Regions from separate parts of the Peribacillus sp. NPDC058075 genome, predicted to be linked through region 2. Evidence: a T-box and tRNA genes for the amino acid it is inferred to sense, from the RefSeq annotation. Region 2 holds a T-box; the other holds one or more tRNA genes.
What was found. The T-box of region 2 lies ahead of tyrS (tyrosine--tRNA ligase). A T-box ahead of a tRNA ligase gene usually reads a tRNA of that ligase, here a tRNA-Tyr.
Positions count from the first base shown of each region.

Region 1: it encodes a tRNA-Tyr, which carries the amino acid that the T-box ahead of tyrS (tyrosine--tRNA ligase) is inferred to sense. The anticodon was not compared.

Region 1 covers NZ_JBHVSL010000007.1:68,686-79,628, reverse strand. The annotation lists partial or broken rRNA gene ACFVS1_RS25245 (23S ribosomal RNA) at 1-36, shown strand, start outside; rRNA gene rrf (5S ribosomal RNA) at 111-226, shown strand; tRNA gene ACFVS1_RS25235 (tRNA-Asn) at 272-346, shown strand; tRNA gene ACFVS1_RS25230 (tRNA-Thr) at 350-422, shown strand; tRNA gene ACFVS1_RS25225 (tRNA-Glu) at 454-528, shown strand; tRNA gene ACFVS1_RS25220 (tRNA-Val) at 546-621, shown strand; tRNA gene ACFVS1_RS25215 (tRNA-Thr) at 637-712, shown strand; tRNA gene ACFVS1_RS25210 (tRNA-Tyr) at 731-814, shown strand; tRNA gene ACFVS1_RS25205 (tRNA-Gln) at 919-993, shown strand; tRNA gene ACFVS1_RS25200 (tRNA-Gly) at 997-1,068, shown strand; tRNA gene ACFVS1_RS25195 (tRNA-Ala) at 1,090-1,165, shown strand; gene rocF (arginase) at 1,375-2,277, shown strand; gene ACFVS1_RS25185 (aspartyl-phosphate phosphatase Spo0E family protein) at 2,416-2,601, opposite strand; gene sigW (RNA polymerase sigma factor SigW) at 2,774-3,337, shown strand; gene ACFVS1_RS25175 (anti-sigma factor family protein) at 3,354-3,977, shown strand; gene cdaA (diadenylate cyclase CdaA) at 4,186-5,010, shown strand; gene ACFVS1_RS25165 (CdaR family protein) at 5,003-6,379, shown strand; gene glmM (phosphoglucosamine mutase) at 6,436-7,785, shown strand; gene glmS (glutamine--fructose-6-phosphate transaminase (isomerizing)) at 8,250-10,052, shown strand; gene ACFVS1_RS25150 (iron chaperone) at 10,412-10,783, shown strand; gene ACFVS1_RS25145 (hypothetical protein) at 10,881-10,943, opposite strand, start outside.
Region 2 covers NZ_JBHVSL010000001.1:534,307-545,249, forward strand. The annotation lists gene ACFVS1_RS02755 (acetoin utilization protein AcuC) at 1-571, opposite strand, end outside; gene ACFVS1_RS02760 (acetoin utilization AcuB family protein) at 564-1,214, opposite strand; gene ACFVS1_RS02765 (GNAT family N-acetyltransferase) at 1,241-1,873, opposite strand; gene acsA (acetate--CoA ligase) at 2,210-3,928, shown strand; gene ACFVS1_RS02775 (transglycosylase domain-containing protein) at 4,054-7,095, opposite strand; T-box leader at 7,244-7,460, shown strand; gene tyrS (tyrosine--tRNA ligase) at 7,527-8,783, shown strand; gene ACFVS1_RS02785 (hypothetical protein) at 9,527-9,739, shown strand; gene rpsD (30S ribosomal protein S4) at 10,572-10,943, opposite strand, start outside.

The DNA.
Region 1 (10,943 bases), on a different contig from region 2:
AGCTGACTGATACTAATAGATCGAGGACTTAACCATCGCTTTTAAAAAAATGAAATACCTTCTTATTATCTAGTTTTGAAGGAATGAAAATTCTTCAAAAATGAATATAGTCTGGCAATGATGGCGAAGAGGTCACACCCGTACCCATTCCGAACACGGAAGTTAAGTTCTTCAGCGCCGATGGTAGTTGGGGGTTTCCCCCTGTGAGAGTAGGACGTTGCCAGGCTGTTCATTTAAATCTTTAAATGGGTTTTAGGAAACATTATATTATTCCGCAGTAGCTCAGTGGTAGAGCATTCGGCTGTTAACCGAACGGTCGTAGGTTCGAGTCCTACCTGCGGAGCCATATGCTTCCATAGCTCAGTAGGTAGAGCACTTCCATGGTAAGGAAGAGGTCAGCGGTTCGAATCCGCTTGGGAGCTTCCCGATCTATCTATGAACAAAAAACAGTTCGGCCCGTTGGTCAAGCGGTTAAGACACCGCCCTTTCACGGCGGTAACACGGGTTCGAATCCCGTACGGGTCACCATTTTAAATCATTAATCCGGAGGATTAGCTCAGCTGGGAGAGCATCTGCCTTACAAGCAGAGGGTCGGCGGTTCGATCCCGTCATCCTCCACCATTTTATTCTTTACTTGCCGGTGTAGCTCAACTGGTAGAGCAACTGACTTGTAATCAGTAGGTTGGGGGTTCAAGTCCTCTTGCCGGCACCATTTACAACCATATATTGCGGAGGGGTAGCGAAGTGGCTAAACGCGGCGGACTGTAAATCCGCTCCTTTGGGTTCGGCAGTTCGAATCTGCCCCCCTCCACCATTTTAATAAAATCCTGTGGATCAGTTATATATTCTCTTTATTGGGGAATTATATGATTACCACCTTTTTATTTTGTTGAATTTTAATCATTGCATATCATATATTGGGCTATAGCCAAGCGGTAAGGCAACGGATTTTGATTCCGTCATGCGAAGGTTCGATCCCTTCTAGCCCAGCCATTTGCGGAAGTAGTTCAGTGGTAGAATACAACCTTGCCAAGGTTGGGGTCGCGGGTTCGAATCCCGTCTTCCGCTTAATATATTTCATATCCCTTAGGGGCCTTAGCTCAGCTGGGAGAGCGCCTGCCTTGCACGCAGGAGGTCAGCGGTTCGATCCCGCTAGGCTCCACCATCAACTACATACACCAAAAACTTACGTCTTAAGCCAAAAATGGCTTAAGACTTTTTTTTGTTCAAGGCATAGTTGGGCATACTAATTGCAAGAAAGATCTTTATTCACCAAAAACATATGTGATAGGAAAACGTGCATCTTTATACATGGAATTGTCGAGTTGAACCAATCGGCATATACAATATAAAATGGTGGAAAGGGGGAATTGTATGTCTATTCAGAAAATTTCCGTCATCGGGTTGCCTATGGACCTTGGTCAAGCAAGGCGAGGGGTGGATATGGGACCTAGTGCCATTCGCTGCGCAGAGATTGTCGAGCGGCTTGAAAGTTTGAATATAGAAGTAGAGGATTTAGGGGATATCATTGTAGGGCGACCTGAAAATGCAGATGAGCCTGGGACAAATCTAAAAAACTTACAGCTTGTGGCAAAGGGTAACACCCTGCTTGCAGCAAAAGTTGATGAAATAATAGAAGGAGGCTCCTTCCCGCTTGTATTGGGAGGAGACCATTCGATAGCCATAGGAACACTGGCAGGAGTCGCAAAGCACTATGAAAATTTAGGAGTGATATGGTACGACGCACACGGGGATTTAAATACGGAAGATACTTCACCATCCGGGAATATACACGGTATGCCCCTGGCTGTCAGTATCGGGCTTGGACATCCTGACCTAATCAATATCCATGGTTTTGCTCCCAAAGTGAAACCGGAAAACATCGTAATAATTGGGGCAAGGTCATTGGATGAAGGGGAAAAAGAACTTATCCGTGAGAAAGGGATTAGGGTATTCACGATGCATGAGATCGACCGTTTGGGAATGACACGGGTCATGGAAGAGTGCATGGAGTACCTAAGGGAAAGAACGGATGGTGTTCACCTTTCATTGGATTTGGATGGAGTTGACCCGGCAGATGCACCCGGAGTGGGGACACCGGTGATTGGTGGTATAAGCTATCGGGAAAGTCATTTGGCCATGGAAATGCTTGCGGAATCCAACTTGATTACATCAGCTGAATTCGTAGAGGTGAATCCCATTTTAGATGAGCGAAATAAAACGGCAATCGTTGCTGTCGCCCTAATGGGTTCGCTATTTGGAGAAAAATTATTATAACTGGAAAAATAAAAGAAACAGTAACCGGCTTGTAATGGGTTACTGTTTTTTATATGCTAGAAGGCGTAGGTTTATTTTCCAGGGTGTATGTAACAGGAACATAGTTATAGATTGATGGATGCCATCGTATATCCGTATTCACTTGAGAGCACGTCTGTCTGTAGGGTCTCCATTATTAGTTAAATGGATGTATTGGATGATTAAAGAATCCAATTTGCTGCTAACTTCAACAACTTCATTATCCACCATCGAAGAGCGGGAAGCCAAAAACATCATTTTCTGTCTGTATTGTTCAATATGATCTAAAATTTGTTCAGCAGTCATATAAAGAATCACTCCCTTGAATTATACAATTTCTTACTATATAGCCCTGTTTCTTTTTTTTTAAACATAAAATGTAAAACTTTGTTAAAATTAATGTATTAAATTTTTGAAACCTTTTAGCTTACGATTCGTAGTAATCGTATAGCCGCATGAGCGGGGGTAATACCGGAAAATGGATGCACTCATTAAAGAGAGAATTAATCAAGTATTAAAGGGAGACCATAATGCATTTGGGGAAATTGTCGAAATTTACAAGGACAAAGTTTTCCAAATATGTTTCAGGATGCTCGGAAACAGGCAAGAAGCGGAAGATTTGGCACAAGAGGCCTTTGTAAGGGCCTACGTGAATATTCGCAGTTTCAATATAACAATGAAATTTTCTACATGGTTATATCGAATTGCGACCAATCTTTGTATTGACCGGCTTCGCAAGAAAAAACCGGACTACTATCTGGATGCAGAGGTGGCCGGAACAGAGGGATTGAATATGTATTCCCAAATCGCATCGGATATGGCGAAACCCGAGGAAGAAGTTGAATCTTTAGAACTGCAGGAAACGATTCAAGTGGAAATAATGAAATTGCCCGAGAAATACCGATCGGTCATCGTATTGAAGTATATTGAAGAGTTATCATTAAAGGAAATCAGTGAAATACTCGATTTGCCGGTCGGTACGGTTAAGACGAGGATACATCGCGGTCGGGAAGCCTTGCGTAAACAACTACGCCATTTATAAAAAGAAGGTGAGAAAAATGAACTGCCATGAGGAAATCATTGAATATATGCATGATTATTTAGATGAGGACATCAAACCGGAGCATAAAGAAGTTTTACGGGAGCACTTGCATAACTGTGCTGAATGCCGGGATTACTTTCATGAAATGAAAAAGGCGGTCGCTCTTGTACAAAGCACTTCCCATATAAAGGCCCCGGATGACTTTACAGCAAAGGTTATGGCTCAATTGCCAAAGGAAACGAAAACAACAGGTGCCAAACGTTGGTTCAAAAGCCATCCCTTCATGACAGCGGCAGCGATGTTCATCATATTGATGACAGGATCTGTTTTTTCCACTTATAATCAGGACGAACATTTTTCAGTATCAAAGCAGCCTAACTTAGTGGTCGATGGTGAAACGGTGATTGTGCCTGAGGGTGAGACAATCAAGGGAAATGTGGTAGTTCAAAATGGTAACATTCAAATAGATGGTGAAGTAAAGGGAGATGTGACAGTCATAAATGGGCATAAATATATGTCTAAGGCAGGGAATGTGACTGGGAGCATCCATGTTATTGACCAAGCTTTTGAGTGGATGTGGTATAAAGTAAAGGACACTGCAACCTCGTTGGTTCCTGCTAAAGAGGAGAATAAGGAATAGAAGCTGGGAGAGGGCACCGTTTTTCATTTACGGTGACTTCGCTCAGCTTTATTTTGTTAAGTAAAGGGGAACCATTTTTCATGATTCGTTTTTCCTATGTAAATTTCTCACACTAGTTTTTAGATGTATCATTTAAAAAATGGTATACTATTAAGGTTATTGTAAATTGTAATTGGTATTTGGAGTAATACTGACTGGAGGAAACAACATGTCTTTAACCAATTTGACTGTTTGGGACTATGTAGTAAATTTCATTGATATTCTCCTTGTATGGTTTGTGATATATAAATTGTTAACTATTATTCGAGGCACGAAGGCTATTCAGCTGCTAAAAGGAATTTTTGTAATTGTCATTGTAAAAAGCTTAAGCAACCTGTTTGGTTTCAATACACTCGGATGGTTAATGGCACAAGTCATGAATTGGGGAGTATTGGCGATTCTCGTCATTTTTCAACCTGAACTGAGAAGGGCACTTGAACAATTAGGACGCGGGAAGCTCTTTGCAAGGGGCACCGTTCCAGAAGAGAATCAGCAAGAGCGTTTAGTCGAAGAAATCCTAAAGGCGTCCACCTATATGGCAAAAAGGCGTATAGGAGCCTTGATTACGATAGAAAAAGGTACGGAGCTTGGGGATTATGTTGAAACGGGGATCCCCCTAAAATCCTATATTTCTTCAGAACTGCTCATTAATATCTTCATCCCTAATACGCCGCTCCATGATGGCGCAGTTATTTTGCAAAATAACCAGGTGGCAGCTGCAGCCTGCTATTTGCCATTATCAGAGAGTCCATTCATTTCAAAGGAACTTGGCACACGGCATAGGGCAGCCATAGGCATGAGTGAAGTTACGGATAGTCTTACAATTGTCGTTTCAGAAGAAACGGGAGGGATATCCGTCACTAAAAACGGGGAACTTTACCGGGATTTGAATCAAGAATCATTTAAGGCCATGCTTACAAGTGAACTGGTAGTGGAAAACATCAAATCAACTTCCTCAAGCATCTTTAACTGGAGGGGGAAAAAGAATGGATAAATTCACCAATAGTGCTTGGTTTATGAGAATCGTAGCTTTTGCCTTGGCAGCACTTTTATTCATTTCCATTAACTTTGAGATGGAGTCGGATAAAAAATCGCTTGGTTTATCGACAGCCCCTGAAATCAGTACGGAGACTATTGAAAATGTACCGGTTGAAGTCTACTATGACCGTGAGAATCTAGTGGTGAGCGGAGTGCCGGAGACGGTTGATGTTACGCTTAAGGGAGCAAAAAGCCTCTTGATTAATGCGAAAAACCAAAGGGACTTTAAAGTGTATGTAGACCTATCTGATCCAGCAATCTCAATGGGGGACAGAACTGTCACATTTAAAATAAGTGAGCTGAATGAAAAGCTAGTGGCGACAATCGATCCGGAATATGCCGAAGTCAACGTTCAGGAACGGGTGACGAAGGAATTCTCCGTTGAAGCCGAGTATAATAGCTCTTTACTTGAAGAGGGATATACCGCCGGTCAGCCAACAGTCAGCCCGAAAACTGTCAAAATAACGGGTGCTAAAGATGCGATTGAACAAATTTCGTATGTAAAGGCAAACCTTGAAATAAGTAAGGGACTTAGCGAAACGGTGAACGGTAAGGCAACCGTTAAAGCCTTGGACAGGGACTTGAATAAGCTGGATGTGACGATCGAGCCATCTTCAGTTGCCGTTTCCTTAAAAGTGAGCATTCCTTCCAAGACGGTTTCGATAGAACCGAAGCAAACTGGCAAGGCAAAGGATGGCATCAGGATCACAAGCATGAGTGTTGACCCAAAAGAGGTCACCTTATTCGGTTCGGAATCGGACCTGGAGAAAATTGATGAAATAAATCTTCCTGTAAATATCTCGAAAATCGATGGTGATACAGAACTGGAACTAGATCTTAATAAACCGGAAAGTGTACAAAAAATGTCCTTGGGTAAGGCAAAGGTCAAGATTCGTACCGAGAAAGTGGATGTGGATGAAGAGAGTGCAGAGCCAGTCGTAAAAGAGAAAGAACAGGAAACTGAACAAAAACAAGAAGAGCAAGTAGTCGAAGAAGAGGAAGAAAAAGAAAAAGAAAAAGAAAAAGATGAAACGGCTGCCATTGAGTCTAAAACTTTCAACAATATACAAATTGTGCCTGTGGGCATACAGGATGACCAAGATGCCGAATTGGAATCCGAAGTAACTAGCATCACTTTGCTTGGTGAGGCGGATGAATTGAAGAAAATAACTAAAGACGACATTAATCTTACAGTAGATGTGAGTAATTTAGATGAAGGTACGCATGATGTGGATTTGGCGGTATCAGTACCTGAGGGATTGGACTGGGAACTGGATTCTAAAACGATTTCGGTAACCATCACACAAAAAGACGAAGAGACATGACCTTGCTTTAACATCATCATTTAATTCAGTAACGATTCGAAGAAGGAGCGATAAAGATGGGTAAATATTTTGGAACAGACGGAGTAAGGGGTATAGCGAATAGCGAATTAACACCGGAGTTGGCATTTAAACTAGGCCGTTTTGGTGGCTATGTCCTTACTAGAAATACAGAAAAACCAAAAGTGCTGATAGGGCGCGATACTCGTATTTCAGGTGAAATGCTGGAAGGTGCGCTTGTTGCCGGTCTTTTATCCATTGGGGCTGAGGTGATGCGCCTTGGGGTCATTTCGACACCAGGAGTTGCCTATTTAACAAAGGCCTTAAGTGCTGAAGCAGGTGTCATGATTTCCGCTTCGCATAACCCGGTAGCGGATAATGGCATTAAATTCTTTGGACCGGATGGGTTTAAGTTATCCGATGATCAAGAAGCGGAAATTGAAGCTCTATTAGATATGGAAAAGGATGAACTTCCACGCCCGGTTGGCGGAGATTTAGGCCATTTGAACGATTATTTCGAAGGAGGGCAAAAGTACCTCCAGTACTTGAAGCAATCAGTGGATGAAGACTTTACAGGCATTCATGTTGCTCTTGATTGTGCACATGGGGCGACATCTGCCTTGGCCATGCATTTGTTTGCAGATCTTGATGCAGACATCTCAACAATGGGGGCATCGCCCAATGGCTTGAATATTAATGATAAGGTAGGTTCCACCCATCCTGAAGCACTTGCTGAATTCTTAAAAGAAAAAGGTGCGGATGTTGGACTTGCTTTCGATGGTGATGGAGACCGTGTCATTGCCATAGATGAAAAAGGAAATATAGTGGACGGCGACCAAATCATGTATATCTGTGCGAAATACTTGAAAGAAAATAACCGTCTGAAACAGGGAACGGTGGTTTCTACGATCATGAGCAACCTTGGCTTTTATAAAGGTCTTGAAGAGCATGGCATCCAAAGCGCCCAGACGGCAGTGGGGGATCGCTATGTGGTCGAGGAGATGCGAAAAGGCGGCTATAACCTTGGCGGTGAACAATCCGGACATATCATCTTCCTGGACTATAACACGACAGGTGATGGCTTATTGACGGGCTTACAGCTTGTGAACATCATGAGCGATACCCAAAAAACCTTATCGGAGCTTGCTGGCGAGATGAAGAAATATCCACAAACGCTGATCAATGTCAGAGTTACCGATAAACACGCTGTGACCGATAATGAAAAGGTACAGGAAGTCATCAAGGCTGTTGAAGGGGAAATGAACGGAAATGGCCGTATTTTGGTGAGACCATCCGGTACTGAACCGCTAGTCCGTGTTATGGCTGAAGCACCGACAGCTGAGGAATGCACGAATTATGTAGATCGCATCGTCGCAGTTGTGAGAGCGGAAATGGGTATGAACGAATAACTAATCCTATGCATAAAAGGAACGAAATTTCCTTTTATGCATATTTTATAAAGAAGTTCTTTTTTATAGGTCTGGGTAATAAAGAATTGACCTATGTCCCTTGTTTAAGGTATGATTATCCTGATTTACAACTCATTTTATGAAAAGGGTTGTGTTAAAAAGGAGGGTTGGCAAGGAGAAACGGATTCACAAAAGCGCCTGAACTAAGTCTGGACGAGAAATGGCTTAGTTGACGAGGAGGAGGTTTATCGAATGATCGGCGGATACCTCCCGGCTGAAGTGCACAGCCGCAATAATTCCAATCTTAAAACAGTAGGGCAACTTACTGCACAAAGGGTTGGAAATGCACAAAGGGAAAAAGTGCTTTAAGGCATTTCCTTTATAAAAATATATATCAGAGATGAGGGGGCAGGGATGCCCCCGTGCATTCCTGTTCCCTCGAATCGGTTGGAGGAGCAGAAATTATGTGTGGAATTGTTGGATATATTGGACTTAACGATGCAAAGGAAATTTTATTAAAAGGTCTTGAAAAACTTGAATATCGCGGTTATGACTCTTCAGGGATTGCTGTGAGAAATGAAGCAGGCGTGACAATCTTTAAGGAAAAGGGAAGAATCGCGGACTTACGCGGAGCCGTGGACGAAAATACTATGGCACATACTGGAATAGGACATACACGCTGGGCCACCCATGGTGTGCCAAGCCGTGAAAATGCCCATCCTCACCAAAGTAATTCAGGTCGATTGACTTTAGTTCATAATGGGGTCATTGAAAACTATGCGATTCTAAAACGTGAATATTTGAAGGATGTTGCCTTTAAAAGTGAAACGGATACGGAAGTCATCGTTCAACTGATAGAGAAGTTCGTAAACGAGGGCATGGAAGTGGAAGAGGCGTTCCGTCAAACACTCACTCTTTTGGAGGGTTCATATGCCATTGCCCTATTGGATGCTGAAAATGATGAAACCATCTTAGTCGCAAAAAATAAAAGCCCGCTTCTAATCGGTGTCGGAAAAGACTTTAACGTTGTCGCTTCGGATGCAATGGCGATGCTGCAAGTCACAGATCAATTCCTTGAACTGATGGATAAGGAAATGGTTATCGTGACAAAAGAAAAGGTAACGATCAAGAACCTTTCCAACGAAGAAGTCATGCGTGCTCCATACACTGCTGAACTGGATGCAAGTGATATCGAAAAAGGTACGTATCCGCACTATATGCTTAAAGAAGTCGACGAGCAGCCAGCTGTCATACGTAAAATCATTCAAGCATACCAAAATGAAGAAGGTAAACTTGCAATCGATTATAGCATTACTGAAGCCGTAAGTGAGGCTGACCGTATTTATATCATCGCTTGCGGAACCAGCTATCATGCAGGGTTGATTGGTAAGCAATTCATCGAAAAAATGACTGAAATTCCGGTAGAGGTCCATGTTGCATCTGAATTCACTTACAATATGCCGTTATTATCGAAAAAACCGCTATTCATCTTCATTTCACAAAGTGGTGAAACTGCAGATAGCCGTGCCGTGTTAGTGTCCATCAAAGCGCTTGGTCATAAAGCCCTGACCATCACGAACGTACCTGGCTCTACATTGTCACGTGAAGCGGATTATACGCTCTTGCTGCATGCTGGCCCTGAAATTGCCGTTGCCTCTACAAAGGCCTACACGGCTCAAGTGGCGGTCCTATCGATCTTAGCGAATGTAACTGGCCATTTCCGTAACATGGAGTATGATTTCGACCTTGTAAAAGAGCTTGGAATCGTTGCGACAGCAATGGAAGCCCTATGTGATTCGAAAGAAGAGATGGAAGACATTGCCCGTGAATATTTGTCCGTTACGAGAAACTGCTTCTTCATCGGCCGTTCCCTTGACTACTATGTCGTGCTTGAAGGCGCCCTTAAGCTGAAAGAAATTTCATACATTCAGGCTGAAGGCTTTGCAGGCGGAGAGCTTAAACATGGAACGATCGCCTTGATTGAAGAAGGTACACCTGTCATAGCACTTGCTACGCAAGCAGGCGTCAACTTAAGCATCCGTGGTAATGTGAAGGAAGTGGTTGCCCGAGGCGCCAACCCTTGCATCATTTCCATGAAGGGGCTTGAAGAAGAGGATGACCGTTTCGTCATCCCGGAAGTGAATGAACTATTAACACCCCTTATCTCTGTTATCCCGCTGCAGCTCATTGCTTACTACGCAGCCTTGCACCGCGAATGTGACGTGGATAAACCGCGTAATCTTGCGAAAAGTGTAACGGTTGAGTAAGTTGGAATGAATGCAATGTAGATCTAAATAAAGATCAACTGTTTATAAAAAGTTGCGAAGCTTTACCCCTTTGGCTATGATTAGCCAAAGGGGTATTTTTTATGTTTAAAACAACGAAAACCTCTCAGGTTGATAAGTGGTTTAAAGCAGGCTAAAAAATAGGAAAACGATGTGCAGTGACAATAAAGTTGTTTAATGCAATCTATTAAATCCATCGGTAGGTAATCACGGCATCCATTAGAGCAATGTTAATGATCTTCCTATGGTGCATTGTTGAAAGAAACCCATATTTGCATTAAATTTAGGCGATGCTGAAAATGAAGTGTTCATAAAATTTTTTTAATTTAGGAGAGAATGACATGGAAGTCTTTGCAGAATTTTTAGCGAATATTGATAACCCACAACATAGGGAACGAACGGAAGAAGTCTTTGCTTGGGTAACTAAGAAATTTCCAAATTTAATGCCGAAAATTGCATGGAATCAGCCTATGTTTACCGATCATGACACATATATCATTGGCTTTAGCGTAGCCAAACATCATTTCGCCGTTGCCCCTGAAAAGGCAGGAATTGATCATTTCTCTGATGAAATCGTACAGGCCGGATATGATCACACCAAGCAGTTGGTACGTATCAAGTGGGACAGTCCGGTTGATTACTCATTACTTGAAAGAATGATCGAGTTTAACATCTTGGATAAGGCAGACTGTTCAACCTTTTGGCGGAAATAAAAAAAGCTGATTATTAAGGGTGAGCTGACCCTCTATTAAAGTATCCATTATTCGTGTTTCTGTTAAGTGAAACGATGTGGGTGGTCCTGAGGCTATATCACATATCTGCCGTCTGATCTAACTCCATAGGCAAAAAGGCAGATTCCTCGGTCCTTATGAC
Region 2 (10,943 bases):
ATAGTGTACATACATCCGGATCATCATAAAATGACCATTGGACTCCATCACCATGATGTGCATCGGTATCGACATACAAGACACGCGCCCCATATTTTTTTTGCAGGTATTTAATCGCGACCGAACTATCGTTGTAAATGCAAAAGCCCGAGGCTTTCCCGCGGAAACCGTGATGGAGGCCACCGCCAAGATTAAGTGCGTGCAGGGACTGACCGGTCATGACTGCATCCACAGCTGTCAAGGTACCGCCTACAAGCAAGGCGCTTGCTTCGTGCATTTTGGGGAAGATAGGGGTATCCTCCGTTCCTAGCCCATAATTTACAGCCTTTTCAGGGGGGAGCTTTCCCTGGCCTGCCAATCTGACAGCGTTTACATAATGGTGATCATGAATCAGTTCCAATTCTGCATCTGTTGCCATTCTGGGCTTGATAATTTGATCATCATTGATGGCATGGTGTTTTTTTAATAAATCAAGCGTGAGTTTAAGCCGTTTTTGATTGAATGGATGCTCATCGTTGAATTTGTAGGTAAGGAGTTCATCCGAATAAACGAAAAGGGATATATCATTCATGTGAAATCCCCGGTAGGCTAGGCCATAAAACGGTATAGCCTTCTTTCTTCAAATCCTCCACCACCATAAATGGATTCATCGTCTGTACACGAATGACAAGAATTTTGTAGTCTGTTCCATTTTTTTCAGGATAAACAAGTGTGCTCAGGATATTCGTATTGCGCCTTTTAAAAATATGGGCAATATCATGAAGGGAACCTGCCTTATCCGGGATTCTGATTTCGATTTGGGAACCGGGCTGATTGACTCCAGTCAACTCAACGTATGAATGAAGTAAATCAGAACCGGTTATGATGCCCACTAACTTCCTTCCCTTTACGATTGGAAGGCAGCTGATATTGTTATCACAGAAAACAGCCCCGATTTCTTCCACGAAATCCAGCGGGTGCCCCGTGATTATTTCCGTTTTCATGATGCTTGACAGTGGTTTTTGTAAATCATTTTTGTATTCTTCGGTACGGAATATAGAAGGGGCAGCATCCCGAATATCACGGTCGCTGACTAATCCCACAAGTTGAAAGCTGTCATCGACAATGGGGATATGGCGAATTCGCTTCTCCTTGATGATCAAGACAGCGCTATGGATTGTATCCGTTGGAGTGAGGGTGATAATATCCTCATTCATTATTGTTTCAACAATCATTTTCCTTCCTCCTCTTACTCGCCTCTTTAATACATAAACCGATTCATAAAACGCAATTGGTCGAATTTCTGGATGGATTCCGGCGGGACCCTTTTGCCAATACGGGCCATCAGGCAGTTGGCCGGGTGGGAACTGATTTCAGGATCATCTGTTGCAAAGTAGACCAAACCACCGGCACTCATCATTTTTTCCATGACCTTGCGATAGTCCCAAATATTCAGCCCTGTCCCTTTCAGATCCCAATGCCAATAGTATTCCGTGGTGATGATGATGAAGTCTTCTACCGAATCGTCTTCCATGGAAAGGCGGATCAGGTTCTTCCCGACGGAAGCACCCCGGTATTTAGGGATGACCTCGATTGCACCAAGCTCAATCAGGTCCTCCATCTTGATTTCAGACCAGCGCTCCAAGGGATCGGGATATAAGTAAGTTACATAACCCACGATTGTTTCATTTTCACGGGCGATAAAGATCCTGCCCTCAGGCAAGTCTGCAATCTCTATTAACGCTTTATGCTGCAAAGCAGGCGGGCGAAAGGCGACCAAGTCTTCGTGAAACTCATAAGCGGACATTTTTTCTCCGCTTAACGGCCCCTCGATGATGAGTGTTCCGCTTAATGTCTGCAGTTCCTTAGTGTAAAAGGTCTTACTATATTCCATTCTTTCACCACCCTTGTTATATAGTAATCTTACACTCTCGCATTCCGGAGTACGAAGCATTTCTTTTAAAAACTGACTGAATGGAAAGCTTACATAAATTATACATGAAAATGAGGGGCATCATTCAGAAAGTTCAAGGCGCTTTTGTTACAGTGCTTCTTCTTTCACGGCCATCATATGGATTCACCTTAACCATAACAATATACCAGTAACTTCCAAAATCCACCAAGAAGGAATTTCCCTAATATGGAAGTGATTAATATTTTAAAAATTGAGATAATTCGATTCTTATACTATAATAAAAATATAGAACCGAATGAAGGGGGAGTTTGTCGTATGGATGTGAAAGCGTTGCCAGTAGTGGAAGGTAATTTTAATTTAAAGAATTATGATGAAAAATACAAGATGTTTGACTGGTCTGAGACGGAAAAGGAATTCTCCTGGTCTGAAACCGGTAAAGTGAATCTTGCATATGAAGCCATTGACCGCCATGTCGAAACATACAAAAAGAATAAAGTGGCCCTTTATTACAAAGACGATAAAAGAAATGAAAAGTATACATTCAAGGAAATGAAAGATTATACGAATCAAGCGGCCAATGTGTTCAAGAACATTGCCCATGTGGAAAAAGGAGATCGTGTTTTCATCTTCATGCCTCGCTCCCCGGAGCTTTATTTTGCATTGCTGGGCGCGATTAAAACGGGTGCGGTCGTAGGGCCGTTGTTCGAAGCCTTCATGGAAGGCGCAATAAGGGACCGTCTTGAAGATAGTGAGGCAAGTGTGATAGTGACGACACCTGAACTTTTGCCGCGTGTCCCGGTGGATGAATTACCCCATTTAAAGCATATTTTCTTGGTGGGGGAAAATATAAAAGAAGAAGGAAAGTACCATAACTTCAATAAAAAATTAAAAGAAGCCGACAAAAAATTCGAAATTGAATGGGTGGATCGGAATGACGGTCTGATTCTTCACTACACCTCAGGTTCCACAGGCAAACCAAAAGGCGTGCTGCACGTTCATAATGCGATGATCCAGCATTATCAAACGGCAAGGTGGGTCCTTGATTTGCAGGATGAGGACGTGTATTGGTGCACAGCGGACCCTGGATGGGTGACAGGGACGTCTTACGGGATATTTGGACCTTGGCTGACAGGGACCTCGAATGTCATTGTAGGCGGGCGGTTCAAGCCTGAATCCTGGTACAAGACCTTGGAGGACTTTGGTGTCACGGTCTGGTATAGTGCCCCGACTGCCTTCAGGATGCTGATGGGCGCAGGTGACGAAATCGTTAAGCGGTTCGATTTGAGTTCTCTCCGCCATATATTAAGTGTCGGTGAACCGTTGAACCCGGAAGTGGTGCGCTGGGGAATGAAGGTATTCAATCACCGTATCCATGATACATGGTGGATGACGGAGACCGGGGCGCAGGTCATCTGCAATTATCCTTGCCTGGAAATCAAACCGGGTTCGATGGGCAAACCGATTCCAGGTGTGAAGGCGGCAATAGTGGATGATCAAGGTAACGAGCTTCCGCCGCATAGAATGGGGAACCTTGCCATCAAGAAAGGCTGGCCTTCAATGATGAAGACCGTCTGGAAGAATGAAGCGAAATATGAATCTTACTTTATGCCAGGTGATTGGTATGTTTCAGGAGATTCCGCATATATGGATGAAGATGGTTATTTCTGGTTCCAAGGCCGTGTGGATGATGTCATCATGACGGCAGGGGAAAGGGTCGGACCTTTCGAAGTGGAAAGCAAATTGGTCGAGCATCCAGCCGTAGCCGAAGCGGGGGTCATCGGTAAGCCGGACCCGGTTCGGGGGGAAATTATTAAAGCGTTCATCGCCCTTCGTGACGGGTACGAGGCAAACGATGAATTGATTGAGGAAATTCGTACATTTGTAAAGCATGGTCTAGCGGCACATGCGGCACCTCGTGAAATTGAATTCAGGGATAAACTTCCTAAAACAAGAAGCGGCAAAATCATGCGCCGTGTCCTGAAAGCTTGGGAACTTGATCTGCCAACGGGTGATTTATCATCGATGGAGGATTGAGAAACTGAGTAATTATTGAAAAGGAAAAAGGCATCCATGGTCACTTCCATGGATGCCTTTTTGTAGATTATAAGGAAACAGGCTGTCGGGGTAACCGACAGCCTGTTTTAGTTCAAGAAAGAGTGTCATTCTTCCCCTTCTTCAGCTTTATCCGTGTCTTGCTCTTTATCATTGACTGTGTCTTGCTCTTTGTCGACCTCTTGTTTTTCTTGATCTGCATTCTCTTTGTTTTGCTGTTCTTCGTCTTGTGCTGGCTCTTTATCTTTCTCCGTTTGCGTTTCTTTTACTGGTTCTTTTTCTTTTTCTTTATCTTTATCTTTATCTGAAGCGTTCTCTTCTTTTGAGTCGGATTTTTTATCTTCGTTAACTGTTTTATCTTTTCCACGATCATCTTTAGTTTTTGTGGAATCTTCTTTTGAACCTGTCTTTTTAGCGCCGCTTTCAACACGTTGAGAAGGGGCCGATTCTTTACCGACTATGTCTACGGCTGTTACGTAATAGGAACCGCCAGAGCCGACTTTGTAAACAAGATTCTCCCCAGCATTGATGCTCGCCACTTTCTTGCCGTCTTTATAGACACGATAACCGACGACATCACCTTCATCATGCAAGCCCCATGTAATCTTATCGTTCCCGATCGTTATGGATAGGGGATCTGGTGCCTTGCCATTATCATTCAATTTCGCTGTCGCGCCGACGACATTTCCTGATTTTTCGGCTCCAGGAATCACGGATCCCGGGTCATTGACATATTTCAATCCGATATCTGCAAAGGAGTCGGGATTCAACATGAACCCGCCGCTTGTAAATTCGCCAGGCGTTTGCGGAAGGGCTGCGTAGCGTTTGCTGCCGACTGATACATATTGTCCATCTATGAAACTATCATCTGCCTTGGTTGGAGCATATTTGGCGATGAATAAATCCGATTTGACAAGCCCGGCCTTTTGGCATGAACTTGAAGGCAGCAGTCCTGAAACGCCACAGAAGGAACGGCTGACAATTCCGCCCGGCATTTCAAAACGGGTATCGGGGTCGACGAGTTTAGGGTCGACTTTATATGCGGCATTGATCAAATCTGCCCAATAATACATATTACGTTTATTATATTCAAGACCATTATAAGTCCCTTGCAAGGATTTCGGTGTGTCATATCCCAGCCATGTACCGAATGATACATTTGGATTGGTTGCGACGAACCAAGCGTCCCAATAGTTTTGTGAAGTTCCGGTCTTACCTGCCCAATCACTTGAGAAAGCAAGTCGGTTCCTGACCGAAGCGGCCGTCCCGCTGTTTACGACATCTCGCATCATATCAAGCGTCAGGTAAGCGGCTTGCGGAGAAAATACTTCCACCGGTTTCACTTTATGTTCATAGATGACCTTGCCATCTTTCGATACGATTTTGTCGATCATATAAGCATCGATGAATTCCCCTGAATTGGCAAATGTACCAAATGCATTGACGTTTTCTTCAACGGTTACACCTTTTTCCATCGCGCCTAATGACATGGCAAGATTGGAGTAATCCCCTTTCGTCACGGTGGAGAAGCCCATTTTTTCCAAATACGAAGCGGGACTCAGGTTGATTATTTTCTTGTAAAAGAGTGCTGCCGGGATATTGTAGGAATTCTTCAGGGCCTCGCGGGCAGTCGTTACTCCCGTATAGCTGCCGCCGCCATAGTTTCCTGGACTCCACGGTTTGCCGCCTGTTGGAATGGAGATCGGCACGTTTGCCGATACGCTTCCAGGCGAAATCTTGCCTAGCTCGATGCCTGGACCATATATCACCAGCGGTTTCATCGTTGACCCGTTCGATCGCAGTGATGCGGTTGCATGGTTCGTCTGTTCCCGCTTGAAATCACGGCCGCCTACGAAACTGATGATTTTTCCTGTTTTATTTTCGATTAGAATGGCCCCGGCTTCCACGGGCTCACTCACCGTTTTCATTTCCTTCGTATCAGGATCGACGACTTGTGCCGTTTTATCGTATCCGTAATTCGGATAGTTTTTCGTCACTTCCTGCATCTTGTCATAAATCTTTTTATCGATTGTCGTATAAATCTGATAGCCGTTTTGCCGCAGCTTACGATCGGCAAGTGCTAGATATTGAGCTTTTAAATCATCATTCTTTAAATCTTTCTCTTCATATCCATCTTCTTTTGCCAGACTGACGGATAGGATTTCGATGGAGCGTTTTTCGATTTCATAGGTGAGCCACGGATATTTCTCGGATGGCATCTCCGTTTTGCCGATAAAGTCTTTTGTTATGTCATATGCGTTTGCTTTATCATACTCTTGTTTTGTTATGTATCCGTTACTATACATCCGCTTTAAAACGGTTTTCATCCGGTTGATGCCGGGCTCTTGATTTTCTTTCAGTTTTCCTTTCTGGGTATAGGGTGTATAACCGAAAGGGCTTTGCGGCAATCCAGCGATAAACGCAGATTGGGGCAGTGTCAGATCTTTGGCCTCCACGCCAAAAATACCTTCAGCGGCGGACTCGACCCCGGCGATGTTACGGCCTGATGAGTTTCGTCCCAAAGTGGAGACGTTTAAGTACGTTTCCAAAATCTCTTCTTTTTCAAAGAATTTTTCGACCCGGAGCGCAAGCAGGATTTCTTTTGCTTTCCGATCAAACGAAACTTCGTTGGTCAGGATCTGGTTTTTAATGAGCTGCTGTGTTAATGTACTTCCTCCCGATTGGACGGTTGCATTTGAAAATTCCTGGTAAATCGCACGCAGGATGGCTTTCGGGACAACCCCGTCATGCTCATAAAAATACTCATCTTCTGTAGCGATGACTGCATTTTTCAGATGCTCGGAAACTTTATCGATGGACACTTCTTCACGTTCAAGGTCACTCTTAAGCTTGCCCAAGTATACTTCATCTGCAAAGTATACTTCAGAGGTCTCTTCATAATTGTAAATGTCTTTTTTCAAATCTTCTTTTGAGCGCACTGGCTCATCATTGACGAGGGCAGCGAAATAGCCGGCTCCGACGCCGCCGGCGAATGAGAATCCTAGGATCCCGACAATAATGAGGATCAGTGTTAAATTCCAAATGACTTGGTATGTAACCCGTGCGTTCTTATGTGTTTTTTCACTTTGGAAAAAACGGGTCAGCTGCTTCCAGACTGTTTGAAATCTATCTTTTTGATTATTATTCATCGTATCATACCCCCTGAAATCACATATATTATAGCATATAACAGGTAGGGGAAAGGGATCTTTCTTATTTTTCTATAATCTGTAAGGGTGATGTTGACAAGGATTCTTATGTATGATAAAAGTTTATTAACAACAATAAAATGATTAAATGATCGCGATGATAGGACCCAGTAGTCAGACTATCCCTGTTTCAGAGAGCCGGTGGTTAGTGGAAATCGGTACAAATGGTATGATGAATTACTTCCTGGAGCATTTGCTGTGAAATGATTAGTAGCAGGAAACGGCTGACGACCGTTATTCGTCTTGAGCGGAGGGCGTGTTATGTCCTCAAGTTGGGTGGTACCGCGAATTCATTCGTCCCTTCATATTTATGAAGGGGCGTTTTTGTATGCTTTTTGCGGGTTTTTTCTAAGATTGAGGAGGAATATTTAATGGAATTGCTTAAAGACCTCGAGTGGAGAGGAATTATTTATCAACAAACGGATGAAGAAGGTTTTAAGAACCTTTTGGAAAAAGAGAAAATTTCTTTATACTGTGGTGTCGATCCAACTGCGGATAGTATGCACATCGGTCATCTATTGCCATTCTTGACATTGCGCCGTTTCCAGCAGCACGGTCATCGTCCCCTTGTGCTGGTAGGCGGTGCGACAGGACTTATCGGTGATCCAAGCGGTAAAAAAGAGGAACGTCAGCTGCAAACGCTGGAAAAAGTGCTTTATAATGCAGACTGCATAAAAGGGCAGCTGTCCCACATCTTTGAATTTGAAGGTGAAAATGGTGCGGTCATGGTCAATAACTATGACTGGATAGGCAAAATCGATATGGTTACATTTTTGCGTGATTACGGGAAATACATCGGCATTAACTACATGCTGGCAAAAGATACGGTTGCTTCTCGCTTGGATACGGGAATTTCCTTTACTGAATTTGCGTACACGATCTTACAAGGAATTGATTTCGGCCATTTATACAGCAATTACGACTGTAAATTGCAAATTGGCGGCAGTGATCAATGGGGCAATATTACGACAGGCCTTGAAATGATCAGGAAATCCAATGATGAGAATGCCAAAGCATTCGGTATGACGATCCCGCTCGTCACGAAAGCGGATGGAACGAAATTCGGTAAAACGGAAGGCGGAGCGATTTGGCTTGACCCGGAAAAAACGACTCCGTATGAATTTTACCAATTCTGGATCAATACAGCGGATGCTGATGTCGTAAAATACCTGAAATTCTTCACGTTCCTATCTCGTGAGGCGATAGAAGAGTTAGAGCAATCCGTACAAAACGAACCGCATTTGCGTAAAGCGCAAAAAGCTTTGGGGGAAGAAATGACCCGTTTGATTCATGGTCAGGAAGCTCTTGACCAGGCAATCAAAATCTCTGCCGCCCTATTCAGCGGTGAGGTGAAGAATTTAAGTGCAGCGGAAATCAAATTGGGCTTTAAAGATGTCCCTAGCTTCGAACGTGAGAGCAAGGAAGATATCGGTTTGGTCGATTTAATCGTTGAAGCGAAAATTTCGCCATCAAAGCGTCAAGCACGTGAAGATATTCAGAACGGGGCAATCTCCATAAATGGGGAGAAAGTGACCGATCTGCAATATGTAGTGACGGAAGCTGCCAAGATTGAAGGGGAGTTCATCCTCGTTCGTCGCGGCAAAAAGAAATACACATTAGTGAAATGATTGTTCAAAGCCCGGCTGGGATTCAGCCGGGCTTTGTTCTGCAATAATTTTATTTGAAAAAACGTTGATTGGAACTTGGGCACTCGCTTTCCGGGACTCCCCTAGAGGCGCTTTACCTGCAATCATCGGGAGATAAGCTATGATTTTAATGGGGGGAGGAGAATGGAAACCTAATGCTAAATCTGCAGTAGTCACGATTTAAAAGGTTGCAAAAGCCAATCTAAATGGATACTACCAACACTTTACATGGAAGGGTTTAACCCTGGAACACTTGATTCTATCTTTGAAAAGGTACCGAAACAGCTTTGTCTAAGCTCAAATAGGCAAGAGATTTCTGCAGATAAGAAGGAGGTAAGAAATACTTTCATTGAATGGTATGCTGTACCGGAATATCATGATTTCCTGGAATCTTATCACGTCTACTCGAATTTGAGTCAGGGTTTTTAGCTAATCAACATTTTATTTGGTTTAGTCTTTGGTGTTTTTCCTCATAATTGAGACAAAACAAAACATGGCTATCAATAATAGTATTGCTGGAAACGTATAAAAGCTTCCGTTGTATTTAATAGAGTGATCTACTTTTAAACCATACAAATAAATAAATAGGATAAAAGAAACAGATAATGCTATAGTTCCGGCTATTAATTTCATAATATCACCTCTCTTTGGTTAATTTGTATTATATACTAAAAAGTGTATACTATAATTATCAGAAAATTTAGAAAAAAATGGAGGGGTAATAAATGAGAATTAATAACCAAAAGTTTTACTTTCCACTTCTTAGTCTTTTCAGCCTGTTTATTCTATTAATAGGAACTCTGAATTTATCAAAGGTCTCAGCAGAAGGTGGAGACGATTCCATTGTAGAAATTGAAGGAGCTAATGTGGAATTAACAGTTGATGCTCCTTACAGTTTAACAAAAGACGATGGAACCTTAGTATTTTTGATACAGTAGAAGACTATAATGCTTATTTAGATAGCCAAATTATAAAAATTGTTCCTATATGCGCAACGTGTAATAAAACAACAACAACAACCATTACTACTAATACAGCAAAAGAAAAATGGGTAAACTACCACCCCCTTACAAACGCTTGGGCTAAAGCTAGCAGTTATACTATTTCTCGTGGGAAATCATATACTATTTCTGGTTCATATAGTTATGATGGATTTAATGTGGGTGTTAGCGTAGCTCATAATACCTCAGTTTCTACAACAATCCCAGCTAATTCAAAAAAATACAGTAGATTAGGTGTTTGGTCAGACATTGCTTTCAAGAGATTTAAACACATAGTAAAAAGCCCAACTGGAAAGGTTATAAATACGTATTATTCAAATACTGCATACGGGGTTGGTGCTCCCTATATAAAAGTTAAATATAAATAAGCGATCATCAGTTTATAAATCATTGGAGAACAAATACAGTGTCTATTTTAAATGAATAAAGTATCTACAATAATTGCCTTAGCCTATTTCGTTACTGTATTTTCTCTGCATTTATAATTTAAGTAATGTGGTGGTGACTTGGCTTTCGCTATATTTTTACTTATTATACTACTTTATAAAGTATTCTTCTCTGATATTAAAAACGTCCTCCTATTTCAAGAGAACGTAAAAATAAGCGACAGTCCACAACCTATTTTTTAGTGGAGTTTTCTAAACGGCCCCTAATTAATCTGGTTATCATACACCATTCTACAAATCAGGAGAAAAAGAAAAAACCCTAGAAACACTGATGTATCAATGTTTTTAGGGTTTTCTTAATTGCTGTTAACAAAGCGTTTTTATTAACGAGAGTAGAACTCAACGATAAGAGCTTCGTTAATTTCAGCAGGCAATTCAGAACGTTCTGGTAAACGAGTGAAAGTACCTTCTAATTTCTCAGCATCGAAAGTAAGGAAATCAGGAACGAAGTTAGTTGCTTCAACTGATTCTTTAATGATTGAGAAGTTACGTGATTTTTCACGAACTGAGATTGTTTGTCCAAGAGACACTTTGTAAGATGGAATGTCTACGCGGCTTCCGTCTACAGTGATGTGACCGTGGTTAACAAGTTGACGTGCTTGACGACGTGTACGAGCTAAACCAAGACGGTAAACTAGGTTGTCAAGACGTGATTCAAGAAGAACCATGAAGTTTTCACCATGTACACCTTTAAG